Rhizobium lentis: one gene and its partner. The protein of the gene in region 1 interacts with the protein of each later gene in a pairwise test. Links are inferred from orthologs where the notes say so. Each region holds a gene or a part of one and is shown in the gene's direction. Other genes may lie near its edges. The genes, in order: J0663_RS13110 and grpE.

The links.
Region 2: the proteins of J0663_RS13110 (region 1) and grpE interact in binary tests that used the Escherichia coli proteins (3 or more experiments, as listed by UniProt). The link is inferred for Rhizobium lentis from one-to-one orthologs.

What each region holds. Positions count from the first base shown.
Region 1 is NZ_CP071454.1:2,714,172-2,729,602, reverse strand. What follows is about bases 3,056-5,990. They hold J0663_RS13110 (Nramp family divalent metal transporter), read left to right. Parts: upstream 3,056-3,820; coding sequence 3,821-5,161; downstream 5,162-5,990. Other genes in these bases: J0663_RS13100 (putative signal transducing protein), read right to left, coding at 5,956-5,990; J0663_RS13105 (tRNA1(Val) (adenine(37)-N6)-methyltransferase), read right to left, coding at 5,151-5,948; J0663_RS13115 (S49 family peptidase), read right to left, coding at 3,056-3,637. Also shown: J0663_RS13135 (DUF2207 family protein), read right to left, coding at 1-4; J0663_RS13130 (glycine--tRNA ligase subunit alpha), read right to left, coding at 172-1,128; J0663_RS13125 (IS110 family RNA-guided transposase), read right to left, coding at 1,366-2,316; J0663_RS13120 (hypothetical protein), read right to left, coding at 2,567-2,758; more of J0663_RS13115, read right to left, coding at 2,777-3,055; more of J0663_RS13100, read right to left, coding at 5,991-6,183; J0663_RS13095 (polyprenyl synthetase family protein), read left to right, coding at 6,292-7,308; J0663_RS13090 (tetratricopeptide repeat protein), read left to right, coding at 7,440-9,272; J0663_RS13085 (4-(cytidine 5'-diphospho)-2-C-methyl-D-erythritol kinase), read left to right, coding at 9,284-10,180; moaB (molybdenum cofactor biosynthesis protein B), read left to right, coding at 10,180-10,731; J0663_RS13075 (hypothetical protein), read right to left, coding at 10,770-11,126; J0663_RS13070 (glycosyltransferase family protein), read right to left, coding at 11,338-11,853; J0663_RS13065 (PA0069 family radical SAM protein), read left to right, coding at 11,994-13,151; J0663_RS13060 (ribonuclease HII), read left to right, coding at 13,396-14,085; J0663_RS13055 (F0F1 ATP synthase subunit B), read right to left, coding at 14,377-14,868; J0663_RS13050 (F0F1 ATP synthase subunit B), read right to left, coding at 14,872-15,431. UniProt on the Escherichia coli protein: H(+)-stimulated, divalent metal cation uptake system. Involved in manganese and iron uptake. Can also transport cadmium, cobalt, zinc and to a lesser extent nickel and copper. Involved in response to reactive oxygen.
Region 2 is NZ_CP071454.1:2,194,716-2,209,285, forward strand. Bases 9,079-12,020 are described here. They hold grpE (nucleotide exchange factor GrpE), read left to right. Parts: upstream 9,079-10,202; coding sequence 10,203-10,838; downstream 10,839-12,020. Other genes in these bases: hrcA (heat-inducible transcriptional repressor HrcA), read left to right, coding at 9,079-10,090; J0663_RS10605 (nucleoside hydrolase), read right to left, coding at 10,881-11,825. Outside these bases: mutM (bifunctional DNA-formamidopyrimidine glycosylase/DNA-(apurinic or apyrimidinic site) lyase), read left to right, coding at 1-841; J0663_RS10555 (enoyl-CoA hydratase), read left to right, coding at 865-1,638; rpsT (30S ribosomal protein S20), read left to right, coding at 1,830-2,108; chromosomal replication initiator protein DnaA, read left to right, coding at 2,949-4,499; J0663_RS10570 (saccharopine dehydrogenase family protein), read left to right, coding at 4,700-5,782; radical SAM family heme chaperone HemW, read right to left, coding at 5,877-7,079; rdgB (RdgB/HAM1 family non-canonical purine NTP pyrophosphatase), read right to left, coding at 7,089-7,733; J0663_RS10585 (VOC family protein), read right to left, coding at 7,734-8,159; rph (ribonuclease PH), read right to left, coding at 8,156-8,875; more of hrcA, read left to right, coding at 9,002-9,078; J0663_RS10610 (Hsp20 family protein), read left to right, coding at 12,086-12,511; J0663_RS10615 (BQ00720 family protein), read left to right, coding at 12,559-12,816; tRNA (guanine(46)-N(7))-methyltransferase TrmB, read right to left, coding at 12,984-13,685; metK (methionine adenosyltransferase), read right to left, coding at 13,682-14,570. UniProt on the Escherichia coli protein: Participates actively in the response to hyperosmotic and heat shock by preventing the aggregation of stress-denatured proteins, in association with DnaK and GrpE. It is the nucleotide exchange factor for DnaK and may function as a thermosensor.

The sequences.
Region 1 (15,431 bases):
ACATCCTTGGGCTTGAATTCTCATAGGAAAGTTTAAAGTAAAAAAGATCGCTCTTCAAAAGAAATACCGCAGCCATACCTGATCCAACACCCGACAAAACAATGTGGGGGCGGTTTGCGCAATACAAAAGAAGCGTAGCGCCGGAAGCGACGGAATTTTTGAGACGGCTTTTTACGCGGCCTCGCTCGGCAGGTTGACGCCGCCGGCGTCGGTCAGCAGGAAGGCTTCGCCGCAGGCCTTGGCCAGCGTGCGCACCCGCAGGATATAGCTCTGGCGCTCGGTGACCGAGATGACGCCGCGGGCGTCGAGCAGGTTGAAGACGTGGCTGGCCTTGATGCACTGGTCATAGGCCGGGAAGACGCATTTGTGCAGGCGCTGGTTGGCGTTGTCGCCAGGGGCGCCGGCATCGAGCAGCGCCCGGCATTCCTTCTCGGCATCGACGAAATGGCGATGCAGCATCTCGGTATTGGCGAATTCGAAATTGTGGCGCGAATATTCCTGCTCGGCCTGCAGGAAGACGTCACCATAGCTGATCTTCTCGTCGCCCTCGCGGCCGTTGAAGTTCAGGTCATAGACATTGTCGACGCCCTGGACATACATGGCGAGGCGTTCCAGACCATAGGTCAGTTCGCCCGCGACCGGCGCGCATTCGATGCCGCAGACCTGCTGGAAATAGGTGAACTGCGAGACTTCCATGCCGTCGCACCAGCATTCCCAGCCGAGGCCCCAGGCGCCGAGCGTCGGGCTTTCCCAATCGTCCTCGACGAAACGGATGTCGTGGAGCAGCGGATCGAGGCCGATCGCCGCCAGCGAGCCGAGATAGAGTTCCTGCAGGTTAGGCGGATTCGGCTTCAGGATGACCTGATACTGGTAATAATGCTGCAGCCGGTTCGGGTTTTCGCCATAGCGGCCGTCGGACGGGCGCCGCGACGGCTGGACGTAGGCCGCCTTCCAGGGCTTCGGGCCGAGGGCGCGCAGCGTCGTGGCCGGATGGAAGGTGCCGGCGCCGACTTCCATGTCGTAGGGCTGCAGCACCGCGCAACCCTTGTCCGCCCAGTAATTATGCAGGGTCAGGATCAGCGCCTGGAAGGAGCGCTTCGGGTTCATATGGTCGGGGAGAGCTGACATGGAATGGCACCGCTGGCGTGATAGATCGGCGCGACAGGTGCCATGGAGGGCGGCGGGGGTCAAGGCTTTTGCGGCGATCGCGGAGGTGGTGGTGCCGACATGGAGAGGAATTCGGCTGCCCCTCACCCTAACCCTCTCCCCGCTCGCGGGGCGAGGGGACGTGCCAAACACTGCGTCGATATTGAGGAAACCGGTGCGGCATATCCCCTTCGCCCCGTTTACGGGGAGCAACCATGTTTAATTCTTGCGGTGTTGTGGCGTCCATTCGGTCTTGCGAAAGAGGATTGTGTTGGCGAGAACGATGAGTTTTCGGGCGACGGCTATAACGGCGCACAGGTGCTCCTTTCCGCTCTGACGCAAGCGCGTGTAGAAAGAGGCGAGATCCGGATTGTGCCGGGTTGCCGTAAACGCGCACATGAACAGGCTCTTTCGCAGGCGTTCGCGACCACCCTGGATGCGGCGTCTGCCATGATATTTACCGCTATCGTCGTCATAGGGTGCGACGCCGGCAAGGGCGGCGATTTCGCCGCGGCCAGCATTTCCGAGCTCGGGTAGCCGAATGATCAGGCACAGGGCGCTGCGCAGCCCGATGCCTTTGATAGAGGTCAGCAGATCGAGCCGTTGCGAAAGGTCACAATCGTCGCGAACCGTCTTTTCGAGCCGCAGCAGATGGGCCTTTCGGCAGGTTTCGAGGCGGGCGACCTCGCGCGCATGACGGCGCTTGATCGCCTCCGACAAGGCGGTCTCGGCAAAGGTCTTGACCAGGGCGATCTGCTGCTCGATCTGTTCCAGATAGGTCAGTTCGGCGGCCAGTTTGTCGAAGCGTGCGTCCGGCAGCGCCGGCAACTGCTCGAGGCTTGCCGTGAAGAGCGCAATCAGCACGGCATCGAGGCGATCGTTCTTGGCTCGCTTGAGCCGGCTCTTGGCGAAGAAGCGCAATTGCGCCGGCTGCAGACGCGCCGCCGGCCGCTTGCCGGCCCGCAGATGCGCCAGCAACCGCCATTCATAGCCGCCGGAGGCTTCGAAGCCGATGCGGCTGACGTCATGCTCTTGAAGAAAGGCGTCAAGCGCCTTCAGGCCAGCAGCGTCATAAGTGACCCTCAGCCTTGCGCGGCTGGGATGAAGGGCAATGTCGAGATGGCTTTTGCCGACATCGATTCCGGCACAGATCATGCTATTATCGGTCATCTTCGTCGTCCCTGTCTTGGATACGAACCCCAAGGTTCCTGCAACCACACGGGCCAGATGAAGAGCCGGTTGCGATCCTGCTCCCCACAGCCCAAAACGGCTAAGAAGGTGACGATCCGACAACCAGCTGCCGGGCGGGCGGCCACCCGCCCGGCAAGCATCAATATCCTACATTTTTCTTATCCAAGAAGGTGCCGGCAGGCGGATGAGGGGCAAGCGCCGGGCGAGAGGCCGGTACAGTCGCGCCCGCCTATTCCCCATCGCGCTTCAGCCGGTATTCGCCTGTCGCCGGATCCTTGACCAGCGTGCCAATCGCGCCCGTCTGGCGCTCCTTTTCAGCGCGGCGCGACTTTTCGGCGAGCTTGCGGGCATCGGAGACGAAGCGGCGGTAGAGCCACCAGCCGGAAAAGACCAGGACCAGAATGGTAATAAGCTGTGCCATGCCCCTCTCTTGCTCCTCTCAAAGCCCGAAGCGGCTCCACAATGCTCTCTCTTCCGCCGCTTCGACAAGCCCTGTCGCAACAGCGGATGCCGCCCCCTCGAGCGAAACCGGCGATACGCCCGGAATACGGCGGCCGAACAGGCCGCGGCTGGCGGTGACGAGTTGAAGCCGGGTCTTCTGGCCGTAGCGCCGCTTCAATTCCTGGCGCATGTCGCCGAGGCCGTCGACGAGGCCGAGTTCGAGGCCGCGGGTTCCGCTCCAGAACAGTCCGGAAAAGACCGTCGCATCGTCCATCAGCTTGCCGGCGCGGCGCTCGCGCACCATCGATATGAACACCTGATGGATTTCGAGCTGCAGGCTTTTGAGGTACTCGATGTCCTTTTCCTTTTCTGGCTGGAACGGATCGAGGATCACCTTGTTCTCGCCGGCCGTATAGACGCGGCGCTCGACGCCTATCTTCTTCAGGAGTTCGGGAAAGCCGAAACCGCCGGAGACGACGCCGATCGAGCCGACGATCGAGGTGGCGTCGGCGATGATCTCGTCGCCGGCAAGCGCGATCATGTAACCGCCGGAAGCGGCGACATCCTCGACGAAGACCAGCACCTTCTTCTGCTTTTCGCGGGCGAGCTCGCGGATGCGGGTGAAGATCAGTCGGGACTGGACCGGCGAGCCGCCCGGCGAATTGATTGTTATGGCAACGGCCGGCGCCTCCTTCATGGCGAAGGCCTTTTCCAGGACGGGGGCGACATTGGCGAGATTGAGGGTGGGGCGGAACTGGCCGCCGCCGCTGATGATCGCGCCCTGCAACCTGACCACCGGGATTACGACGCCTTCCTTGCGGAACCGTTTCGGCAGCAATTTTCTCAAGAATCCGGCCATTTCCCATCCTTCGCTTCGGATCGCCCGATCGTCAATCCGCGTCGGCATTCCATGTATGCGCTGGAACGACAAACGCAATGGCCGCGTTCTGGAAAACATGGAGATTGGTTTTCTTGTTGCGAATGACTTGCATTATCATTCTTATCCGTCATAGTGCACCCACAACAAACAGGTGAAAACGGCATGGACGCCCTCAATCCCAATGTAAACAATGGCTGGCGGCACGAACGTGGAGAGGCGTCACTGTCAGATGTCTACCGCACCGTCGGAACAGGACGGCCCAGCTCGATGTGGCGCCGGGCGGCGGCCTTCGCCGGGCCGGGCTATATGGTCGCCGTCGGCTACATGGATCCCGGCAACTGGGCGACCTCGCTCGCCGGCGGCTCGAAATTCGGTTATGCGCTGCTCACCGTCGCCCTGCTTTCCAACCTGATGGCGATCGTGCTGCAATCGCTCTGCGCGCGGCTGGCGATCGCCTCCGGCCGCGACCTCGCGCAGGCCTGCCGCGACGCCTTCCCCAAATGGGTTTCAGTGCCGCTCTGGGCCTTTGCGGAAATCGCCATCATCGCCACCGACATCGCCGAGGTGATCGGCACGGCAATCGGCCTCAACCTGCTCTTCGCCATTCCGCTGGAGCTCGGCGTTCTCATCACCGCGCTCGACGTCTTCCTGATCCTCTTCCTGCAGAAGCTCGGCTTCCGCTGGGTGGAAGCCTTCATCATCGCGCTTCTCGGCGTCATCGCGCTCTGCTTCGGCGTGCAGATCTTCCTTGCCGATCCGCAATGGGGCGCTGTCATCAAGGGCTTCTTCCCGACGACCGAAATCGTCAGCAATCCGGAGATGCTCTATCTCGCGCTCGGCATCCTCGGCGCGACCGTCATGCCACACAATCTCTATCTTCACTCCGGCATCGTCCAGACCAGGGCCTATGGCCATACGGTTCCCGAGAAGAAGGAGGCGCTGACCTATGCGACGATCGATTCCACCGTCGCGCTCTGCTTCGCGCTGCTGATCAACGCTTCGATCCTGATCCTTGCGGCCGCCGCCTTCAATGCGCACGGCAAGACCGACGTCGTCGAACTCGGCGAGGCGCATTCGTTGCTGTCGCCCCTGCTGGGTCTGGCGATCGCGCCGACGCTGTTCGGCATTGCACTTCTCTGCTGCGGCCTCAATTCGACGGTGACGGCAACGCTTGCCGGCCAGATCGTCATGGAAGGCTTTCTCAAGATCCGGCTGAAACCCTGGGTGCGCCGGCTGATCACCCGCGCCATCGCCATCGTGCCGGCGGCGGTCGTCACCATATGGTACGGCAACCAGGGAACGGCAGAACTTCTGATCCTCACACAGGTGGTGCTCAGCCTGCAGCTTTCCTTCGCCGTCTTCCCGCTCGTGATGTTCACCGCCAGCAAAGCCAAGATGGGCGAATTGGTGGCGCCGCGCTGGCTGAGCGGCGTTTCCTATGTGATCGCGATCGTCATCGCCGGGCTGAACGTCAAGCTGCTGCTCGATTTCGTCACCGGCTAGCTGTTGAGGATCGAAGCCTCGCATAGGCCGCCCGGCCATTGTTGAAATCATCGACGAGAGGGGAGAACTTGTGGCTCCCCTCTTCATGCATGATGAGGGCCGCGCGCAGCGACAGCCGCGCCCGCGAGCCCTTGATCGCGGTCACCAGAATGCGCACGGCATTTTCACCGGCGCGCGGATGAATGGCAGTGATCTCGATGCCGCCGAAACGCCGGCCGCAGGCATCGATGATCTCGGCGATCGACTGGGGTCTGGCGATCAGCGACAATTGCCCGCCCGGGATCATGATGGCGCCGGCCGTGCGGATCCAGCTTTCGAACAGGCCATCGGTCATCGCGTGGGCTTCGGCCTTCAGTGCATCCGGCGTGCGCCGGTCGCCGGCATCGTTGAAAGGCGGGTTCATGATCACGTGGTGAAAGCTCTCATCAATGAGGCCGGCATCGTTGCGCGCCCTGGCGGTCAGCGTCACATCGGCCTCGACGACGCCGACGCGATCCGCAAGATGGAGGTTTTCGGGCAGGAGGAGGCTGCGGCGGGCATAATCGGCCATCTCGGCCGAACGCTCGAACAGCACCACTTCAGCCCTGGCAAGGCGCGAGGCGACGGCGAGGCCGGCGGCGCCGGCGCCGGCGCCGAGATCGGCAACCCTGATCGAACGGTCATCGGCGACAAGCGCCGCCAGCAGCATCGCGTCCATGCCGGAGCGGTGGCCCCTGCCCCTGGGCTGCACCACGTGAAAGGCGCCGCGATGGAAGGCATCGATGGTTTGGGCGGGCTTCGCGGTCATCGCGCGCTCACTTTCTGTCGCGCAGTTCGCCGCCGAGACCGGCGTCGATCAGGATGCGGCGGGCCTGATCGGCCATCTCCTCGTCCACCAGCAGACGGCGCGGCAGCATGCCGAGCGAGCCTTCCAGCACGCTCATGCCCTGATCGGCGATGAAGCAGTGAATGCCCGCATCCTTCATCAGGCTCTCGGCATAGGAGAGCAGAACGGGGTCGTTGGCGCGGATAAGCTCATGCATTTGCCGTCGTTTTCCTTCCAATTTCGTCCTGCGCGACAATTCACCTCTTGCCGCGTCCATCGCCCCTTTCTATTGTCAGCTGCAATGAATGAACAGGAGTCCGGGTCGTTGGGCGTGGTCATACCGCTTGAAGAAAGCAAAAACAAACTGGCATCCATCAAGCCGCTGGTCGATCTCACCAGGGCTGACATGGAGCGGGTGAACCAGCTTATTCTGTCCAAGGCCGGCTCGGACGTGCAGATGATCCCCGAAGTGGCGAACCATCTGATCTCGTCGGGCGGGAAGCGGTTGCGGCCGATGCTGACGCTGGCCGCCGCCTCGCTGTTCGACTACCGCGGCGAAAATCACGTCAAGCTCGCCACGTCGGTCGAGTTCATGCATACGGCGACGCTGCTGCATGACGACGTCGTCGACGAAAGCGACCTGCGCCGCGGCAAATCGACGGCGCGGATGATCTGGGGCAACCAGGCAAGCGTGCTGGTCGGCGATTTCCTGCTCGGCCAGGCCTTCCGCATGATGGTCGATGTCGGCTCGCTCGACGCGCTCGACGTTCTGTCTTCCGCGGCTTGCGTGATCGCGGAAGGCGAGGTGCTCCAGCTTTCCGTCGCCAAGAACATGGAGACGACGGAGGATGATTATCTCGCCGTCATCCGCGCCAAGACGGCCGCCCTCTTTGCCGCCGCCGCCGAAGTCGGACCGATCGTCGCCGACGCCGGCCGCTCCGGCCGCAACGCGCTGAAATCCTACGGAATGAATCTCGGGCTTGCCTTCCAGCTCGTCGACGACGCGCTCGACTACGGCGGGAAGGCCGCCGATCTCGGCAAGAATGTCGGCGACGATTTCCGCGAAGGCAAGATCACCCTGCCCGTCATCCTCGCCTATCGCCGCGGCACCGCAGAGGAGCGCGCCTTCTGGCGCGATGCGATCGAGGCCGGCAACAGCAGCGACGCCAACCTGGAAAAAGCGCTGGGGCTGATCACCAAATATGGCACGCTCAGCGATACGATCGCTCGGGCGATCCATTACGGCACGATCGCGCGGGATGCCCTGGCGCCGCTTCCCGATACGGTGTGGAAATCTGCCCTGATGGAGGTGATCGACTTCTGCGTCGAGCGCGTCAATTGATCGAACGCCCTCGATCGGAGGCTGATTTTCTTGCAGCGCCGCTCCAAAAAAGCCATCCTGTTATGAATCAGTGATCACAACTGATTTGCGACCGGCATGACACCCGGACGCTCTCGAAGAAAGGTTTCCTGATGCGGCAGAGATTTGCCATCCGTCTTCTTACGAGCGCAGCGCTGGCGGCTGTCCTTTCGCTCGGCGGTGTCGCCGGCGTGAGTGCCGAGGATGCGGCCAAGGCGGGCGAGGCCGGCAAGACCGACAGTTTCGATGCCGATAGCGTCACCACTTTTTCCGGCGCCTTCCTCGCCGCACGCACGGCCGATGTCGATCACGACTACGAAATGGCGATCGAGCTCTACAAGAAGGCGCTGCAGATCGAGCCAGGCAATCCGGAGATTCGCCAGCGGCTGATGATCTCGCTGCTGCTCAACGGCGATATCAAGGAAGGTGTCAAATATGCCAACGATCTGAAGGGCGATCCCTCAGTCGAACGCATCACCACGATCGTGCGCGGCATGGATGCAGTGCGCCGAGACGATTACAAGACCGCCGAGTCCATTCTGAAGTATAAGGGGCCGAACGATCTCGACCGGATGATGAACGACCTGCTGCTCGCCTGGGCCCGCGTCGGCGCCGGCCGCGGCAAGGAAGCGCTCGCCATGGTCGAGAAGATGAAGGGACCGGACTGGTTCCGCATCTTCCAGAATTACAATGCCGGCGCGATCGCCGTCGTTACCGGCGACGTGAAATCGGCCCGCCAGCATCTGAACGACGCAGTGCTCGACAAGGAAGGGGGCGCGACGGCGCCCGACACCTTCATGCGCGCGGTGATGGCGCTGGCCCGCCTCGAAGCGACGCAGGGCAACAAGCAGAAGGCGCTCGACGCCGTCTCCGTCGGCGACAATCTGCTGCCGAACTACGCGCCGCTGAATGCGCTGCGCGACAGTATCGAAAAGGGTGAGAAGCAGGAGCAGCAGGTCAAGACTGCCAAAGAAGGGGCTGCCGGCGTGCTGTTTTCGGTCGGCGGCGCGCTGAACCGCGACGGCGCCGAGGACATCGTCTCGCTCTACCTGCAGACCGCCAAGGCGCTTGACCCCAACAGTGCCGATACGCTGGTGCTGCTCGGCGGCATCGCCGAAAAGCAGAACCAGATGGACCGCGCCATCGCGCTCTACAAGAAGGTGCCGGAAAATTCACCGATGCGGCGCATTTCCGAACTGCAGCTCGGCCTCGCCCTGGCCCAGGGCGGCAAGGTGGACGAGGCGCGCAAACACCTGCAGGCGCTGATCGCCTCCGACCCGAAGGATATCCGCAGCTACCTCGCCTATGGCAGCGTGCTCTCCGACGCCAAGGATTACGAGGCGATGGCCGCCAATTACGACAAGGCGGTCGAAGCGATCGGCCCGATCGCCGGCCGCGCCAACTGGAGCGTCTTCTTCCAGCGCGGCATTGCCTATGAGCGGCTGAAGAAGTGGGACCAGGCCGAACCGAACTTCCGCAGGGCCCTGGAGCTCAACCCCGACCAGCCGCAGGTGCTGAACTATCTCGGCTATTCCTGGATCGATATGAACCGGAATCTCGAAGAGGGTCTCGCCATGATCAAGAAGGCGGTCGAGCTGCGCCCTGACGACGGTTACATCATCGATTCGCTCGGCTGGGCCTATTTCCGGCTGAAGCGCTTCGATGACGCCGTCGACGAGCTGGAACGGGCGGCACAGATCAAGGCCGGCGACGCAACGATCAACGATCATCTCGGTGATGCCTATTGGCGCGTCGGGCGCAAGCTCGAAGCCGTCTACCAGTGGAACCGGGCCCTCGCCTCAGAGCCTGAAGCGGCCGAAATTCCGAAGATCAAGGACAAGGTCGCCAATGGCCTGCCCGTCGACAGCGACGACGCGAAGGCGGCCGACAAGAAGCAGCCGGATCCGGCGCCCGTCACGCCGCCACCGGTCGACAAGAAATCCTAAGGGCGCGACCTGTGCCTGAGGAGGGCCTGGCCGACGCTTTCGGCGTCACCGAAGAGGCGCGCGCGAAGATCAACCTCGCCCTGCATGTGACGGGCCAGCGGGCAGATGGCTATCATCTGCTCGATATGCTGGTGACCTTCGCCGACTGCGGCGACCGCCTGGGCTTTCTGCCCGCTCAGGCCGACGTCTTCACGCTATCGGGCCGTTTCGGCGAAACTCTTGCCGGTGACGGTGGCACCAATCTGGTGCTCAGGGCGCGCGATCTTCTGCGCGAGGTCGTGGGCGGCCTCGCCTTCCCCGTCCACATCCACCTCGAAAAGAACCTGCCGATCGCCTCCGGCATCGGCGGCGGCTCGGCCGATGCGGCCGCGACCTTACGGGGGCTGATGCGCCTCTGGGGTATGAGCCTGCCGGTGGAGGCGCTTGCCAGCCTCGCGCTCAAGCTCGGTGCCGACGTGCCGATGTGCCTTGAGAGCCGGCCGCTGATTGCCCGTGGTATCGGCGAACAGATCGAGGCCTTACGCGATCTTCCGGCCTTTGCCATGGTGCTCGCCAATCCGCTGAAGGGCGTGTCGACGCCCGAGGTTTTCCGCCGGCTCAAGGCAAAGGACAACCCGGCCCTCAGCCTGGCGCCGAATCTCCATGGGCGCGGCGCCTGGTTGGCGGCGATCGCCGCCGCCCGCAATGACCTCGAGCCGCCGGCGCGCGACGCCGTTCCCGAGATCGCGGCGACCGCGGCGATGCTGCTGGCTCAGGGCGCCCTGCTTGCCCGCATGTCCGGCTCCGGCGCCACCTGCTTCGGTATCTTTGCGGATACGGCCGCCGCACAACAGGCGGCGGCGGCTCTTCACGAGGCGCGGCCCGACTGGTATTTCCAGGCGACGGAAACCATTTCGGGAGGCATGTGATGGCAGGTTTGGACGAAAAGCGGCCCTTCATCGCCGTCGGCATCGCGATTCTCACCGTCTCGGATACGCGCACGCCGGAAACCGATAAGTCGGGCGATACGCTGGCGGCGCGGATCGCCGAGGCGGGCCACCGGTTGGTCGACCGGGCGATCGTGCCCGACGACCGGGAGAAAATCGCCGCGCGGGTCAAGGCCTGGACCGAACAGGACGAGATCGACGTCATCATCACGACGGGCGGCACCGGCTTTACCGGACGCGACGTGACGCCCGAAGCGCTCGAACCGTTGTTCGAAAAGCGCATGGACGGCTTTTCCGCCGTCTTCCACCGTATTTCCTATGAGAAGATCGGCACGGCGACGATCCAGTCGCGCGCTACGGCCGGCGTCGCCAATTCCACTTTCATCTTCGCGCTGCCCGGCTCGCCCGGCGCCTGCCGGGACGCCTGGGACGGCATTCTCAAAGGACAACTCGACTACCGCAGCGCGCCGTGCAATTTCGTCGAGATCATGCCGCGCCTGGACGAGCATCTGAAACGCGGCGCGAAGAAGTAACCCGGCTGACCCGCATTCACATCCCCTTTGGTCATGCGCTATGTTTCAATGCCCGGCAGAGCCGGCATCGTTTCCCAGCTGTCACCCGACAGCAGAATGCAGCTTGTGCCGTGAACATCCGTGACGACGAGGGTCCAGGTTCCGCTTTTGGCGGCATAGACCTCGAGAATGGAGTTCTGGTTGACCAGCCCGACCGCGGTGAGTTTTTCGCCGAAATTCCTGTCGAGGAAACTGATGACGTCGGACCGGCCTGCGCAACTGAGCATCGTCTGCGACGCTGCTGAATGCGGATGCGCGATCATCACTGTCGGCAATATGACGGCCAGCAGACCGTAAATCATATTGCGTCCGCCGTAGATCCTACAGCGCACGCGGTAAATCCCACCGCGTGCCATGACGCACCTCCTTTCGCCGGGCTTCCGGCAGAAGAGGAGAGTTTGCCGACCTGTTCTGCCGTCTAACGGCATTCCATGGCCATCCAGCGAAGCGGGGCGCTTCGGCGGCGCCATAAGGGAATTATAGCGCCAAATTCGATCGGGTGCCATCTTTGCACGACAGGGGCGAAGCATGCCACGGCTGCCTTTGGGATACCACGAGTGAAACTGCTTAGCGGGCGCGAGTGACCCAGGAGGGAATGAGCTCGCTTGCGAGTTTGCGCGGTTTCTGGCCCCTGACGAAGTCGGCAAGGCGCATGCCACTCTTGACGGTCGCGAGCGCCTGGTTCTTCGGCATCAGCAATCCCAGTTCCAGCGGCGGCCGAGTGCGAGCGACGCGCTGAAAGAACGGGCGCCGGTAACCGCGCGAAGCGGTGAAGCGCGCCGGCGCCTTGTTCAGCGCCATATATTCGGCGATCTCATCGATCCAGCCGGCCTGGGGTCTGGCGCCCGGCTCGACGAAGAGCAGCCATTCGCCGCGGGCCGAGCGGACGATGTCCTTGATATCCCATTGCGAATGGAAGCGGCAGCCGGCGGCATCGGCGACCCGCGAGGTGCCATCGTGCGAGCCGTGATCGAGCACGATCACATCGCTGACCAGCCCTTCCACCGCGCCTGCCACCAATACCGATAAAGTCTGCGCCAGCTCGGATTCCTGATCCTGGCATTCGAGAACAACCGTCAACATTGATCATCTATAATGCGCCGCACAAATTTTTGCCAGCGCCGTTTCGCGCATTTTGTTCTTGCATTGTTCTCATTTTGTCGATAGGAATTTAATCATCAAGACGGGCGGAGGCAGTGGCTTTTCCGCCGCGGGAGAATCCGATGAGAGAGCAGTCCCTGGCAGGGCAGGCCGCGTTCGCGCCTGCCAATACGGCAGATATTGCCGATGCGATGATCGTTTCCTCCGGTCTGCGGGTCGAGGTCGATCGGCGCCGCGGGCGTGGGGCGGGATTGAACCCGACGGGGCGGTTCGAGGCGCTGCAGCGGGAGACCTTCGACGACGGCTGGCAAACATGGGAAGAGCTGCCGCCATTCAGGACGGAAGTGCAGGTCGAAAAACCGCGCACGGCCATCACCCGAAACGAATCACCTGACATTTCCTTCGATCGCTCGATCAATCCTTATCGCGGCTGCGAGCACGGCTGCATCTATTGCTTCGCCCGGCCGACCCACGCCTATATGGGGCTCTCCGCCGGGCTGGACTTCGAGACAAAGCTCTTTGCCAAGCCCGATGCGGCAAAGCTGCTGGAGCGGGAACTCGCCAAGCCGGGCTACAAGGTACGGGTGATCGCGATCGGCACCAATACCGACCCCTACCAGCCGATCGAGAAGGAATGGCGCATCATGCGCGGCATCCTCGAGGTCCTGAACAAAGCGAACCATCCGGTATCGATCGTCACAAAATCAGCGATGATCCTGCGTGACCTCGATATCCTGCAGGAGATGGCGCGGAAAAACCTGGTGCGCGTCGGCATCTCGGTGACGACGCTCGACCGCAAGCTTGCCCGAGCGATGGAACCACGCGCCGCCACGCCGCCGCGGCGCCTGGAGACGATCCACACGCTTGCCGAAGCAGGCATCCAGACGGCTGTGATGGCCGCCCCGCTGATCCCGGCGCTGAACGACCACGAATTGGAGCGCATCCTCGAATCGGCGAAGGCCGCCGGTGCTGCCGAGGCGAGCTACGTCATCCTGAGGCTTCCTCTTGAAGTCAGCGCGCTCTTCCGAGACTGGCTGCTGCAGAATTATCCTGATCGCTACCGGCATGTGATGTCGCTGGTGCGCTCGATGCGCGGCGGCAAGGATTACGATGCCGAATTCGGCAAGCGCATGAAAGGCGCCGGCCCCTATGCCTGGCAGATCGCGCGCCGCTTCGAAATGGCGGCCAGGCGCTTCGAGCTGACGCGCCGCAGCGTGCCGTTGCGCGACGATCTGTTCGTGCCGCCCGATGGCAGCGGCGTGCAGCTGTCGTTGCTCTAGCCTTTTGTGTTTGCGTAATTCAGGCAAAACCGCTTCGCGCTTTGCCTGGGAAAATCACTTCACACTTTCTTGGAATTGCTTCGAGCTTTGCGCATCGGCTGCTCAGAAAAACCGCCCTGTTTTCGAGCCCCGAGCGCAATTCCCGCGGATGGCCCTGACCGCCACCATCCGCCGGACCGTCCCCGGCCGCCGCCCTGATCCGGGGACTTGCGGGAAATCGGGTTGGCGTGCGAGGTTCAGCCGCATGAAACCTCGCACGCCACCCGATTCTCCCCTGCTTTTCGACACGGCCCCGCTCGTGCCGGATTTCAAACTCGAGCTGAAGGCCCGCAAGGCCGGCCACTGGCCGGTCGCTGGCGCCGACGAGGCAGGCCGCGGACCGCTGGCCGGGCCTGTCGTGGCCGCCGCCGTCATCCTCGATCCCCGGCGCATCCCGGAAGGCCTCAACGATTCCAAACAGCTATCGGCGCAACGACGCGAGGAACTGTTCGCGCAAATTCTCGCGACCGCGACCGTCTCCATCGCCTCCTCCAGCTCCACACGCATCGACGAGACTGACATTCGCAAGGCGAGCCTCGACGCCATGCGCCGCGCCATCTGCAGCCTCGCCGTTCCCGCAAGCTATGTGCTGACGGATGGGCTCGACGTGCCGCCCGGCCTCGATTGCCCCGGACAGGCCGTAGTCAAGGGCGATGCCCGCTCGGTCTCGATCGCCGCCGCCTCGATCGTGGCCAAAGTGACCCGCGACCGGATGATGGCGCGGGCGCACACCGTATTTCCGGATTACGGCTTTGCCGCACATGTCGGGTACGGCACGGCACAGCACCGCGCCGGCATCGAGAAGCACGGTCCCTGCTCGCTGCATCGGATGAGTTTTCGACCCTTGCGCAAGGATGGGGACGGTCCTGAGATGGATGAACTGATCTCGGACTAGATCAAAAGGCCCGATCTTCAGACTGCGGGCATTGTCGACGAATTCTTCTTTGCCATGCCTTGGCCCCGTAAACGGAGAGCGAGGACATGTCGAACGCGACGGCAAGGTTAGGGAGGTCGGCGCGGTCTGCTCCCTCTTCGCCCCACCGGGGAGAAGAGACAAGTGGCAGCGCCGCGCCTCGTTTTCAGCCGTTCCGGAGTTTGAGTTAGAGGCTGCGTAAAAACGAGCTTTGCCGCAAAACAAAAGGCCGGGACATGCCCGGCCTTCAGTCCCAATCTTTTCGAAAACGCCTCAGTTGAGCCGCGTCTTGACCTGGCCGACGGCGTTGCCGAAGAGTTCGGACTGGACCTTGCCGTCCGCCTTCTTGGCGAGCACCGTTTCTGCGGCCGCGATCGCTAGGTCGACTGCGGCGGAACGCACCGCCTTCATCGCATCAGCCTCGGCCTGCTTGATCTTCTGCTCGGAAAGCGCCGTGCGGTTGGCGACGAATTCTTCCGTCTTCTTCTTCGCCTCGGCGGTCAGCATCTCGGCTTCGCGCTCGGCGGCGGCAACGATATGGGCCGCCTCGGCTTCCGCTTCCTTGCGCTTGCGCTGGTACTCGGCGAGCAGGTGCTGGGCCTCCTCGCGCAGGCGCTTGGCTTCGGCCAGTTCATTGCGGATCTGGTCGGCGCGGTCGTCGAGCGAGCGCGCCATCATGCCCGGAACCTTCAGATAGACGACCAGCGCCAGGAAAAGGATGAGGCCGACAAAGGCGAAGAAAGTCGCGTCGAAATGAAATTCCATCGATCAAGCCTCCTTCTTGGCGGCCGCGACGGCGGCGGCGACGTCTGCCTGAGCAGCGGTACCGCCGATCAGCTGTTCGACAACGGCGGCCGCCGTTTCCTCGGCAATGGTGCCGACATCGGCGAAAGCCTTCGCCTTGATATCGGCAATACGGGCTTCGGCAGCCTTTATCTTTTCCGACAGGCTGGCCTCAACGGCGCGGCGATCCACTTCAGCCTTGGCCTTGGCGGCATCGCGCGCGGCGGAGCCGATCGCATGCGACTTGGCGCGGGCAGCGGCCAGTTCGCCTTCATAGGTCTCGACGGCGGCGTCGGCTTCAGCCTTCAGGCGGCCTGCTTCTTCCAGATCCTGGGAGATGCGCGTGTGGCGCTGGTCGAGGATGGCCCCGATGCGCGGCGCGATGACCTTTTGCATAAGGAGGTAAAAGACGCCGAACGTGATCACCAGCCAGAGCAGCTGGGACGCGTAGGTCGTCGAATCGAAGGGCGGGAACGGGCCGCGGGCGTGCTCGCCTTCGGCAACGCCGGTCTCGGTATGGACCTCGCCTGCGGCCGGAGCGGCAT
Region 2 (14,570 bases), 520 kb from region 1 along the record:
GATGGAGGGGGCTCGCGTCGCAAGGCTGGAGCTGCGCCGCAAGGATTTGCGCTTTCCCTTTCCCGACGCCTTTTCGGAAAAAGTTTCCGGCCGAACCATTGTCGGGCTCGGCCGTCGGGCCAAATATCTGCTGGTCGATCTCGACGACGGCAACACGCTGATTTCCCATCTTGGCATGTCTGGCTCCTTCCGCGTCGAAGAAGGGGCCGCCTCCGATGCGCCGGGGCAATTCCACCATGCCCGCTCCAAGGACGAAAAGCACGACCACGTCGTCTTCCATCTGGAAAGCCCCGGCGGCTCAAGGCGCGTGGTCTATAACGACCCGCGCCGTTTCGGGTTCATGGATATGGCAAGGCGCGCCGATCTCGCTGCTCATCCCTTCTTCCGCGATCTCGGGCCGGAGCCGACGGGAAACGAACTCAGCGCCGCCTACCTCGCCGAACGCTTCCGTGACAAGGCGCAGCCTCTGAAGAGCGCGCTCCTCGACCAGAAGAATATTGCCGGTCTCGGCAATATATATGTGTGCGAGGCGCTGTGGCGCTCGCATCTTTCGCCGATCCGGGCCGCCGGCACGCTGGTGACGGCAAGCGGCAAGCCGAAGGAGAAGCTGAACCTGCTCGTCGCCTCGATCCGCGACGTCATCGCCGACGCCATCGCCGCGGGCGGGTCCTCGCTGCGCGACCATATCCAGGCGGACGGATCGCTCGGCTATTTCCAGCATTCCTTCTCCGTTTATGACCGCGAAAGTGAGGCTTGCGGCACGCCGGGTTGCGGCGGTACGGTCGCCCGCATCGTGCAGGCAGGGCGCTCCACCTTCTATTGCGCCGCCTGCCAGAAGTAAGAGTGAGAAACCGGGAGAGCAGCATGGCCTATGAGACCCTGATCGTCGAAACCCGAGGCAATGTCGGCCTCGTCACGCTGAACCGTCCGCAGGCGCTGAACGCGCTGAACTCCACCGTCCTTAAGGAGTTGAAGGAGGCCTATGCGGCCTTCCACGCCGACGAAGAGATCGGCGCGATCGTCATCACCGGCTCAGAGCGCGCTTTCGCCGCCGGCGCCGACATCAAGGAGATGCAGTCGCTCGAATTCGCCGCCATGTACAAGAGTGACTTCATCAGCGGCTGGGACGATATCGCCAAGGCCCGTAAGCCCGTCATCGCCGCCGTCAGCGGCTTCGCGCTCGGCGGCGGTTGCGAACTCGCCATGATGTGCGACTTCATCATCGCCTCGGAGACGGCGAAATTCGGCCAGCCTGAAATCACCCTCGGCGTCATTCCCGGCATGGGCGGTTCCCAGCGGCTGACACGCGCCGTCGGCAAGGCGAAGGCAATGGATCTCGTGCTGACCGGCCGCATGATGGATGCCGCCGAAGCGGAACGATCGGGACTCGTTTCGCGTGTGGTGGCGCCCGAGCGTCTTCTCGACGAGGCCTTCGCCGCGGCCGAAAAGATCGCGTCCCTTTCGCAGCCGTCGGTCATGATGGCCAAGGAGGCGGTCAACCGCGCATTCGAGACGACGCTGGAGGAAGGCTTGCGGTTCGAACGCCGCCTGTTTCATAGTCTCTTTGCCACAGATGATCAGAAAGAAGGCATGACGGCCTTCGTCGAGAAGCGCAAACCAGCCTTTAAGCACCGTTGAAAGCTTTTGGGCGCTTCCGGCTGGAAAGCTTGAAAATCCGCGTTGACGTGGGCCGGCTTTAGGGTTATATGCCCGCCCACGGTTCGGAAAGCCGGTCTGGTTTTCCGCGATTGCTCCCGCATTGCTGGATTTGGTGGCCGCAGGGCCCGCGGTAATGACGGAGTTTGTTCGAATTCTTGAGAGAGGCATCCATGGCCAATACAACTTCGGCGAAAAAAGCGACCCGCAAGATCGCCCGCCGTACCGACGTCAATAAGGCTCGTCGCTCGCGCGTTCGTACTTTCGTTCGCCAGGTCGAAGAGGCTATCGCATCCGGCGACGCCGCCAAGGCGAAGGAAGCTTTCCTGGCAGCTCAGCCGGAACTCGCCCGCGCCGCCAGCAAGGGCGTGCTGCACTCCAACACGGCATCGCGCAAGGTCTCTCGCCTCGCCGCTCGTGTGAAGGCTCTTTCGGTCGCCGCGACCGCGTAATCGTCCATTAACGACCTCCTCGTTATGATTAGCCCGGTAATTTTGCCGGGCTTTTTCGATTCCGTCGATTGGCCTCTTCGTGGTTAATTGCGCGACTGTTTCGTGTCAGTGCCATGACAGGAAAAAGCATTTAAAAACAAGGGCTTGCGCAAGGATGCTTTGGGGCCTCGCGACTCTAGGCCGCGCGTCCGGGACCATGGGCGAGTCAAGAAGATTTTTATTTTTTTTCTTTCAATGCGTGTCAAAATAGCCCGAACGGGGAATCTCCTTGATTCAAAAGCGATTCTTTTTTGACGCTGGTGTGACGCCCGAAAAGGGCGGGCGGAGTCAATGGTCGCTTCTTAATTTTGCGTAAAATTCATCGTTGATCTTGCCATTTGATCCTGCCTAAATGGCTTCCAACAGAGGGCGCGGACATCACCTGCAGAGTTCGGTCTTAACTGCCACGTCGGCGGGGCGATACGTTTGTGCCATTTGTTACGGAGCCTTGCGCTTCCGTTTTTTCAAGCACTTGACGGAGTTGGGCCTGTAACGTGGCTGTTACGGGGCAGGGATGTTTTGTGCCTAGGGCAACCACACGTTTAACGTGAGGCTGTCGGATAGGGGATAGTATTATTGCGTTCGGGCTGGTCGGCCGAAACGAGGATTGACCGCCAGCCTGGCACGGAAAGCCGGATGAAGGTGCCGCATGAACGCGGTACCTGCAACGGATTTCTGCGCCGTGTTTGAGTGAACCGGCAGGCAAGCGGCTTCATGAGGATGCCGCCGGCCCGTCAAAGCGGGGAATAATCGGGCGGCTGATTTAGCGGAGGCCGCCCGGTGGAATGGAAAGGCGGCACTATGCAGATGAATACGATGAAGGCGGGCGGGCTCGACAATGGGGATGCGGCACCGCAGGCGTTCGGCTCCATTCGCCTGGAAGTGGGGGAAGTAAAGGCGGAAATGAAGCAGAGCATTTTGTTTGAGCGCGTCAGCGCGCGCTTGAAGGCCCAGGTCGGTCCGGACGTCTATGCCAGCTGGTTTGCCAGGCTGAAGCTGCATTCTGTATCGAAGAGCGTTGTTCGGCTCTCGGTTCCCACGACCTTTCTGAAGTCGTGGATCAACAATCGTTATCTCGATCTCATCACCGGTCTGTTCCAGGCCGAAGACCCGGAAATCCTGAAGATCGAAATCCTGGTGCGCACGGCAACGCGCAGCGGCATGAAGGCCGTCGACGAGGTGGTCCAGCCCGAGCCGGCTGCTCCCGCCCAAATGCGCCGTCCGCCAAGCGCCCAGCCAGCCGGCCAGGCCATCCAGCAGGCGGTTTCGGCTGTTGCGGCCGCACGGCCGGCAAGCCTCGGTACGCCGCTCTTCGGCTCGCCGCTCGATAGCCGTTTCACCTTCGATACTTTCGTGGAAGGCAGCTCGAACCGCGTCGCGCTTGCGGCTGCCAAGACGATCGCCGAAGCCGGCTCCGGCGCGGTGCGCTTCAACCCGCTCTTCGTCCATTCGACGGTCGGCCTTGGCAAGACCCACCTGCTGCAGGCGATCGCCAATGCGGCGGTGCAGAACCCGCGGGCTCTGCGCGTCGTCTATCTGACGGCTGAATATTTCATGTGGCGTTTCGCCACGGCGATCCGCGACAACGACGCGCTGACTCTGAAGGATTCCTTGCGCAACATCGATCTCCTGATCATCGACGACATGCAGTTCCTGCAGGGCAAGATGATCCAGCACGAATTCTGCCATCTCCTCAACATGCTGCTCGACAGCGCCAAGCAGGTCGTCGTCGCGGCCGACCGCGCGCCGTGGGAACTGGAGTCGCTCGACCCGCGCGTCCGTTCGCGCCTGCAGGGCGGCGTGGCGATCGAACTCGACGCGCCGGATTACGAAATGCGTCTCGAAATCCTCAAGCGTCGCCTGGCCGCGGCCCGGCTCGAGGATCCGTCGCTCGAAATTCCGGCCGAATTGCTTCAGCACGTCGCCCGCAATATTACCGCCAGCGGCCGCGAACTCGAAGGCGCCTTCAACCAGCTGATCTTCCGCCGCTCCTTCGAGCCGAACCTGTCGATCGAACGTGTGGACGAATTGCTCGCCCATCTCGTCGGCTCCGGCGAGCCCCGCCGTGTGCGCATCGAGGACATCCAGCGCATCGTCGCCAGGCACTACAATGTCTCGCGCCAGGAACTGGTTTCCAACCGCCGCACCCGCGTCATCGTCAAGCCACGCCAGATCGCCATGTATCTGTCGAAGACGCTGACGCCGCGCTCCTTTCCGGAGATCGGCCGCCGTTTCGGCGGGCGCGATCACACGACCGTGCTGCATGCCGTGCGCAAGATCGAGGAGCTGATTTCCGGCGACACCAAGCTTTCGCACGAAATCGAGCTTCTGAAGCGACTGATCAACGAATAGTCCGCGCAAGCGTCCCTGGCGCGTTCGAAGAACGCCCTGTGCAGCGAGAATTCGACGGCCGGAAGCGATTCCGGCCGTTTTCTTTTATGAGCTTTTTATTCTATACCTCCGGCCCGAGATGTGCCGCCCGCAAATGGGCGGCATCTTGGAATACGATTCGATAAGAGCAGAAGCGTCGAAGAGGCGCGCGGGAGGAATGAATGAGTTTTAGAAAGATCGCCGTTCTCGGTCTCGGCAAGGTCGGGCGGCTGGCGGCCACGCTTTTGCATGAAGGCGGCTTCGAGGTGATCGGCGTCGATGCGCAGCTGCCGCTGGCCGAGGTGCCATTCAAGTGCCGCACCGGCGATATTTCCGATCCCGCGGTCATCGGCGAGCTGCTCTCGAGCGTCGAGGCGGTGCTGTCCTGCCTGCCCTATCATCTGAACATCGAATTGGCCCGCGCCGCCCATCTTGCCGGCATCCACTATTTCGATCTGACCGAAGATGTGCCTACGACCAATTTCATCATCGAGCTGTCGAAGACTGCCCGTGGCCTGATGGCGCCGCAATGCGGCCTGGCGCCGGGTTTCGTCGGCATCGTCGGCGCAAGCCTCGCCGACGGCTTCGATCGCTGCCGGTCGATCCGCATGCGCGTCGGCGCCCTGCCGCAGCATCCGACCGGCCTTCTCGGCTATGCCTTCAACTGGTCGCCGGAAGGCGTCGTCAATGAATATCTGAATGATTGCGAGGTCATCGAGGGCGGCGTTCGCAAGCTCGTCTCGCCGATGGAGTGGCACGAGACCGCCTATGTCGGCGGCGTCAAGCTCGAAGCCTTCACGACCTCGGGCGGTCTCGGCACCATGTGCGACACCATGCTCGGCAAGGTCGACAATCTCGACTACAAGACCATGCGTTATCCCGGCCATATGGAGCTGATGAACTTCTTCTTCCATGAGCTGCTGATGCGCGACAAGCGCGAGCTCGCCGGCGAGATTCTGACCAATGCCAAGCCGCCTGTCGAAGACGACGTCGTCTATGTCCATGTTGCCGCCGAGGGCACCGAGAACGGCAGCCTGCGCCGCAAGGAATTCGTGCGTGCCTATTATCCGATCGAGATTGCCGGCGCCCGCCGTACGGCGATTGCCTGGACGACGTCGGCCTCCGTCGTCGCCGTCATCGAAATGGTCCGCGACGGCCTCTTGCCGGCGACCGGCTTCCTGCACCAGGAGCATATACCGCTGGACATGTTCCTGAAGACGCCGACAGGCAGCCTTTTCAAATCGGGCGCTACCGGCCATCGCTGAGAAGTCTTTCCGGCGTGGACGGCGGCATCGCCGCCGCGCCGGGATCAGCCGATTTCCCGAACGCCGCGGCCCCGAATGTCAGCAGGCCCGAATGTCAGCAAGCAAGGTCGGCGACAACGGAATCGAGGATCAGCATGCCGGATGGCGTGCAGCGCAGCCGCGAATTGCCGATCCGCTCGACGAATTTGTGCTGCAGCAGAAATTCCTCGCGTTTCGGGTCGAGTTCGCGGCCCGAAAGCTGCTGCCAGCGGGCGAGATCGACGCCTTCTCTCAGCCGCAGTCCCATCAGCAAGAGCTCGTCCGACTGCTCCTCGTAGCCGAGCCGCTCCTCGTCGAGAATGCCGTGGCCATCGCGCTCGACCATCTCGAGCCAGGCCTCCGGCTTGCGCTCGGTGGCGGTGGCGATCTTTTCAGGCCCGCGCGTCAGCCGGCCATGGGCGCCGGGGCCGATGCCGGCATAATCGCCGTAACGCCAGTAGGTGAGGTTATGCCGGCTTTCGGCACCCGGCCGGGCATGGTTGGAGACCTCATAGGCCGGCATGCCCTCGCGCGCGGTGATCTCCTGCGTTGCCTCGTAGAGCAGCGCCGATTGCTCACCATCCGGCACGATCAGCTTGCCTGATTTGTGCAGGCCATAGAAGGGCGTGCCTTCCTCGATGGTCAGCTGATAGAGCGACAGATGGTCGACCGCATAGGAGATCGCTTGCTTCAGCTCTCTTTCCCACTCTTCGACCGTCTGGTCCGGCCGGGCATAGATGAGGTCGAAGGACATGCGCGGGAAGATCTCGCGCGCCAGTCGGATCGCTTTCAGCGCGTCGGCGACGTCATGCAGCCGGCCGAGGAATTTCAGATCCCGGTCATTAAGCGCCTGCACCCCGAGCGAAACACGGTTGACGCCGGCCACACGATAACCGCGGAAGCGTTCGGCCTCGACGCTCGACGGATTGGCCTCCATGGTGATCTCGATGCCGGCGGGCACGTGCCAGTGCCGGGCGATGCCGTCGAGAATGGCGGAGACCGTTTCCGGCTTCATCAGCGACGGCGTGCCGCCGCCGAGGAAGATGCTGGACACCGTCTTCGGCCCGCTGAGTGCCCGGACCGCCGCCGTTTCCCTCAGAAAGGCGGCGGCAAAGCGCTCCTGATCGACCGGCTGATGGCGCACATGGCTGTTGAAGTCGCAATAGGGACACTTCGCCGCGCAGAAGGGCCAATGCACATAGACGCCGAAACCGGGCTCGCCGGTATCGGGCAGAAGTGCGGCGTCGCGCGACAGGCTTGGCGTGTCAAAATTGCCCACGGACCGATCCTATGCCTCCAGGCAGGTTTCGACGAAAAGCTTGAAGGCGCGCGCCCGGTGCGACAGCGCCTGCGGCTTGCCAACGTTCCAGCCGTGCTTTTCCTCGCCGCTCATTTCCCCGAAGGTAACGTCGTAACCCTCGGGCTGGAAGACCGGATCGTAGCCGAAGCCCTGGGTGCCGCGCGGCGGCCAGACGACGCTGCCTTCGACCTCGCCTCGAAAGAGTTCGGTGTGGCCGTCCGGCCATGCCAGGCAGAGCACGCTGACGAAACGCGCCCCGCGCTGTTCGCGCGTCGTGGCCCCGGCATCCTGCAGCGCCTTTTCCACCTTGGCCATCGCCATGTCGAAATCGCGCCTGCCGTCCGACGTCTCCGCCCAATTGGCGGTGTAGACGCCGGGATTGCCGCCGAGTGCGTCGACCACCAGCCCGGAATCGTCGGACAGCGCCGGCATGCCGGCGGCATTGGCCGAGGCGACCGCCTTGATCGTCGCATTCTCCTCGAAGCTCGTGCCGGTCTCGTCGGGCTCGACGAAATTAAGCTCGGCGGCGGATTTAGCGGTGAAGCCAAGCGGCCCGATCAGTTCCTGGATCTCCCGGATCTTGCCTGCATTGTGGCTGGCGACGACGATGGTTTTGGTTTCGAGCTTGCGCATTCAGATATCCTGTTCGATGCCCCAGATTTTTGCCTCCGCGCATTCCAGGCTGTTGCCGGCCGGATCGCGAAAATAGATCGAGCGGCCGCCATTCGGCCAGTGCACCTCGGATTCGATCGCCACACCGGCGGCAATCAGCCTTTCGGCCATCGCATCGATCTGGCTGCCGGACACTCGGAAGCAGGCATGACCCTGGCCGGTCGTGCCGTGCGGAGGCACCTGCAGCGCCTCCGGTGCCGGCGGCTTGACCGTTTCCTCCGGGTTGAAGATCAACAGGACGCCGGGTCCGCAGCGGAAGAAGACGTGTCGGTTGCCGGCCCGGGTGATCTTCTCCAGCCCGAGAACGTCCTCGTAGAACGTCTCGGCCTGGTCGAGGTCCCGCGCATAGAGCGCCGTTTCCAACATGCCTTCCAGCATGGGGTTCATCCCGCAATCGCCTCTTTCTGCAGAGCGACGAGTTCGCCGATGCCGTTCTTGGCAAGCTGCATCAGCGAGGTGAATTCCTCTTCGCTGAACGGCGTGCCTTCGGCCGTGCCTTGGATCTCGACGATGCCGCCGGCGCCGGTCATGACAAAATTCGCATCGGTCTCGGCCGAGGAATCCTCGAGATAATCGAGATCGATCACCGGTTGGCTGGCGAAAACGCCGCAGGAGATGGCGGCGACATGATCCTTAAGGACCCGGTCGACCTTGATCATGTTGCGGCTTTCCATCCATTTCAGGCAGTCGTAAAGCGCGATCCAGCCGCCGGTGATCGAGGCCGTCCGCGTGCCGCCATCGGCCTGGATGACGTCGCAATCGAGCGTGATCTGCCGTTCGCCGAGCGCCTGTAGATCGACGACGGCGCGCAGCGAGCGGCCGATCAGCCGTTGGATTTCCTGGGTGCGGCCACCCTGCTTGCCGGCGGCGGCCTCGCGCTTCATCCGCTCGCCGGTCGCCCGCGGCAGCATGCCGTATTCGGCCGTGACCCAGCCCTTGCCGGTGTTGCGCAGCCACGGCGGTGTCTTGTCCTCGAGACTTGCCGTGCAGAGCACATGCGTGTCGCCGAATTTCACCAGGCAGGAGCCTTCTGCATGCTTGGAAAAATTGCGCTCGAACGAGACCTTGCGCATCTGGTCGGTTTTTCTGCCTGAAGGCCGCATTCTTATCTCCTGGAGTTGTTGACCGCTTCTACGATTGGCGGCGCTCATTTGCAAATTCCCTTTTGCCACGGGTGCGAGTTTGACTATATTTTCGGGAGCATCATCAGGATGGGTTTGAAAAGGTTTATGGGCATCAGGTCGACGTCGGTTTCGGATGCCGTTGCTGCGCTGGACGAACGGTCCAGAGAAATTTTTCGCCGCATCGTCGAAGGTTATCTCGAAAGCGGCGAGCCGCTCGGCTCGCGCAACCTGTCGCGCCTGCTGCCGATGTCGCTGTCGCCGGCCTCCGTGCGCAACGTCATGAGCGATCTCGAAGAGCTCGGTCTCATCTATTCCCCGCATGTCAGCGCCGGCCGGCTGCCGACCCAGATCGGCCTGCGTTTCTTCGTCGATGCCTTCATGCAGGTCGGCGATCTCTCCGCCGAAGACCGGGCCAATATCGACCGCCAGGTGCGCGCCGAAAGCGGCGGCAATCCGGTGGAATCGATGATGAACGAGGCCAGCCGGATGCTGTCGGGCATCTCGCGCGGCGCCGGCCTCGTCATCACCTCGAAAAGCGATCCGGTGCTCAAACATGTCGAGTTCATCCGGCTTGAGCCGACAAAAGCGCTCGCCGTGCTCGTCGGCGATCACGATCAGGTGGAAAACCGCATCATCGAGCTGCCGGCGGGCGTCACCTCCTCGCAGCTGACGGAGGCGGCGAATTTCCTCAATGCCCATATGTCCGGCCAGACCCTGTCGGAGCTGCGCAAGCAGCTGAGCCGGCTGAAGGACGACGTCCGTCACGAGCTCGATGCCCTGTCACGCGATCTCGTCGAGCGCGGCATCGCCGTCTGGGCCGGCAGCCCGGATGAGGGAAAGCCCGCCCAGCTGATCATTCGCGGCCGCGCCAATCTGCTCGAAGGCCTCGCCGGCGCCGAGGATCTCGACCGGCTGCGCCTGCTGTTCGACGATCTCGAGAAGAAGGACAGCCTGATCGAGATTCTCAATCTCGCCGAGAGCGGCTCGGGCGTGCGTATCTTTATCGGTTCGGAAAACAAGCTCTTCTCGCTGTCCGGCTCGTCGCTCATTGTCGCGCCCTATCGTGACGATGACGATCGCATCGTCGGCGCCGTCGGCGTCATCGGCCCGACGCGGCTCAATTATTCCCGCATTGTGCCGATGGTGGATTACACCGCGCAGCTCGTCTCTCGCCTTTCGCGCAATCCCCTTTGACGTCGCAAATGCCGAAGGCCTGGAATTTTCGCTTCTTTGTCACGCAGACTTGATTTTTTTTGGTCAAACCTCGATATCGGGCGCATCTGAAAATACCAAACCGGAGACCGTCATGACCGATGAAACGACGAAAAACGGACCTGACGCAACTGCGGCTGATGCCGCAGCCGACGCTGCCGTCAACGTCGAGCCTGAAGCAACCGAGCGGCAGGAGGTAAGCCAGCCGGACCCCCTCGAGCTTCTCAAAGCCGAAAATGCCGAGCTGCGCGATCGCTATCTGCGCCTCGCTGCCGAGATTGACAATCTGCGCCGCCGCACCGAGCGTGAGGTGAAGGATGCGAAATCCTATTCCGTCGCCGGTTTCGCCCGTGACATGCTCGCCGTCTCGGACAATCTGCGCCGGGCGCTGGACGCCATCTCTCCGGAGGCCAAGGCGACAGCCGATGCCGGGCTCACCTCGCTGATCGAGGGCGTCGAGATGACCGAGCGATCCATGCTGTCAGCGCTCGAACGCCACGGCGTTCGCAAGCTGGAGCCGGTCGGTCAGAAATTCGATCCGAACTTCCATCAGGCGATGTTCGAGGTGCCGAACGCCGAGGTGCCGAATAACACAGTTGTTCAGGTCGTGCAGGCCGGTTTCACAATCGGCGAGCGCGTGCTGCGCCCGGCCATGGTCGGCGTCGCCAAGGGCGGCCCGAAGCCGGCCGAAGCCGAAACCAATTCCGTCTTCGACGAGAAGGACGCCTGAGGTCGCTCCCTTCTCCGTCGATGAGAAGGGAGCGACAAAGGATCAGATGCGGGCGAAGCGTTCGATCAGCAAATCGAAGAAGCCGTCCGCATCGACGAAGCGCATCACCTTGGCGTTGTGCTTGCGGTCGGTCACATGCCACCAATCGATGACGGTCATGCCGACGGTGAGTTCGGACTGGACTTCGATTTCGACATTGCAGTCCCGGCCCTGGAAAAGTTCCGGCTTCAAGAGATAGGCGACAACCGTCGGGTCATGCAGTGGCCCGCCGTCGGAGCCGTATTTCTCGATGTCGAAGCGCTCGAAGAATTCCAGCATCTCGACCATCGCCTTTGCCGGCGCCGTGCCGATCTCGGCCATGCGCTTCACCCGGTCCTTGCGGGTCAGCAATTGATGCGTCACGTCGAGCGGCATCATCACGATCGGTACGCCCGAGCGGAAGACGATGTCGGCTGCCTCGGGATCGACATAGATGTTGAATTCTGCCGCGGGCGTGATGTTGCCGCCCTCGAAGAAGCCGCCGCCCATCATCACCAGCTCACTCACGCGGGGGATGATGTCGGGCGCCTTGCGGAAGGCCATGCCGATATTGGTGAGCGGCCCGAGCGTGCAGAGCGTCACCGTTCCTTCCGGCTCGCGGCGCAGCGTCTCGATGATGAAATCGACGGCATGGCCTGGCTGCAGCGCCATCGTCGGCTCGTCGAGCGCGGGGCCGTCAAGGCCGGTCTTGCCATGCACATGTTCTGCCGTCACCAGCTTGCGGGCGATCGGCTTGTCGGCACCGGCGAACACCTTCGTCTCCGTCCGGCCGCAGAGCTCGCAGACGATGCGGGCATTGCGGCTGGTGAGCGAAAGCGGCACGTTGCCGGCGACAGTGGTAATCCCCAGAACTTCCAGCTCATCAGGACTGCCGAAGGCAAGCATGATGGCCGCCGCGTCGTCCTGGCCGGGATCCGTGTCGATGATGATTTTTCTCACGCTTGCCATTCCGATCGCCCCTCCTCGCCATGCCGTTTCCGGCAAATACCATCTCTTCATTTCCCGTCACAAATCGGCACATGCCGCGCGGGCACGTTTTGATGCGAGGCAGCCAGCCCTTTGTCAAGCAAGGAGGCGGTCGCCGCGAACTTAAAATCGGGGAGGGCGGGCCGCGCCTTGCAGCGCCGGGCTCATGCCCCCATATTAGCGGCATCCGGATGCTGCGTGTAAGGTCCGGGATGGTCGCTTGCGTCAAGGACTTGAAAAATATGAGCCGCATTACCCCTTTCGCCAGCCCGCTGCTTCTGGGCTTCGACGCCATGGAAAAGACGCTGGAGCGCATTTCAAAGGCGAGCGACGGATATCCGCCCTACAATATCGAGCGCATCGCCGCCGATAGCGGTGCGCCGGAACGTCTGCGCATCACCCTGGCCGTTGCCGGTTTCAGCGAGGAAGAACTCGACGTTTCCACCGAGGAAAACCAGCTTCTGATCCGCGGCCGCCAAGCGGAGCAGGGCGAGCGGGACTATCTCTATCGCGGTATTGCTTCCCGCCAGTTCCAGCGGACTTTCGTTCTTGCCGACGGCATGCAGGTGCTCGGCGCCGGCCTGAAGAACGGTCTGCTCTCCGTCGATCTAATTCGACCGGAACCCGCCCGCATGGTCAAGAAAATTAACATTTCGGTCTCACAGTAGCACAACGGTTTGTTGAACCGTTGGTCCCTTCTGCCGGAGGAACAGGAATGTTGATGAAAGAAGCCACGTCTCGTCTGACCAAATCCGAGCTTGCCCATATCGGCAACGGCGAGGTCGCCTATATCAGGAAGATGCGCACCGAAGAGGTCGCCAAGTGCTTTCCCGAGGCGCCGGATATCGATCCGAATGTCGATCTCTGGGCGCTCTTCGGCGCCGACGGCACGCCGATTCTGCTGACGGACAACCGTTCCAGCACCTTCTTCAAGGCCGCCGAGGATGAACTGAAGACGGTCAGCCTGCACTGACCGTCAAATAGCGTCTGCTCTGTTTCACCGCCCTTTTCGGTGCGCGGATGGTTTATTTGGTTTCGTTGCTGTCGCGGCTGATATTGCGACATCACGCGCAGCCTACTTACAGACACGCGCGTCATTAGCCGGCCGACAATTGTCGCGCCACCGTGCTTGCCTCGGCCTCAGATCTTCCTGAAGGTCAGATAGGCCGACGACCGGCCCTCACGCCGCGCCTTGGCTTCGTAGCGGGTGCTCGGCCAGCCCTCATAGGGCGTCAGCCAATCCGCCGCATTGTCGGCCAGCCACTCGAAGCCGCCATGGTCGCGGCATTTGATCAGCGTCCAGTTGACGTAGGTGTCGATATCGGAGGCGAAGCAGAAGAGCCCGCCGGGCTTCAGCACGCGGTGAAAGCGGTCGAGATTGGTCTTCGAGACAAAGCGCCGCTTCCAGTGCTTCCGCTTCGGCCAGGGATCGGGATAGAGCAGATCGATCTGGTCGAGCGAAGCGTCGGGCAGCCAGTCGAGCAGCTGCGTCGCGTCGTCATTATAGACGCGGATGTTGCGCGCGCCCGTCTCACGGACGCGTGACAGCAGCTTCTGCATGGAGTTGACGAAGGGTTCGACGCCAATGAAACCGGTCGAAGATCTCTCCAGCGCGCGGTGGATCAGATGCTCGCCGCCGCCGAATCCGATTTCCAGCCGCAATGTCTCGACGGGAACCGGGAAGAGGGATGTCAGCGGCTCTGGGGGAGCCGCCGAGAGATCGATGAGGAATGCCGGGAGCAGGCTGCTCAGTGTCTCGGCCTGCTGTTCGCGCAAGGCCTTTCCCTTGCGGCGACCGAAAAAGGCTTCGGTCGCCCGTCCCCGGCGTTCCATATCCGTCATGCAGCCGCCTTGGTCTTGACGGCTTCCTTGAGCGCCTTGACGAGGTCGGTGCGTTCCCAGGAGAACGAGCCGTCGCGGCCGGCCTTGCGGCCGAAATGGCCGTAAGCCGAGGTCTTGGCATAGATCGGCTTGTTGAGGTCGAGATGACGGCGGATGCCCGACGGCGACAGGTCCATGTTCTCGCGGATCGCAGCTTCGACCTGGTCCTCCGAAACACCCTTGCCGGTGCCGTGCAGGTCGACATAGATCGACAGCGGCTGGGCGACGCCGATGGCGTAGGAGAGCTGGATCGTGCAGCGGTCGGAAAGACCGGCGGCCACGACGTTCTTGGCGAGATAGCGGGCGGCATAGGCGGCCGAACGGTCGACCTTCGTCGTGTCCTTGCCGGAGAATGCGCCGCCGCCATGCGGAGCGGCACCGCCGTAGGTGTCGACGATGATCTTGCGGCCGGTGAGGCCCGCATCACCATCCGGTCCGCCGATGACGAACTTGCCGGTCGGGTTGATGTACCACTTGCAGTCCTCGGCGATCTTCAGTTCGCCGAGCGCTTCGCGAATATAGGGTTCGACGACGGCGCGGACCTTGTTCGAGTCCCAGCTATCGTCGAGATGCTGGGTCGAAAGCACGATCGAGGTCGCTTCCGACGGCTTGCCGTCGACGTAGCGCACGGTCACCTGGCTCTTGGCGTCGGGGCCGAGCTTGGCGACTTCGCCGTCGCCCTTCTTGCGGGCGACTGCGAGCAGCTGCAGGATCTTGTGGGAATAATAGATCGGAGCCGGCATGAGGTCCGGCGTTTCCTTGCAGGCGTAACCGAACATGATGCCCTGGTCGCCGGCGCCCTCGTCGCCCTGCTGGTCGGCGGCGTTGTCGACGCCCTGTGCGATG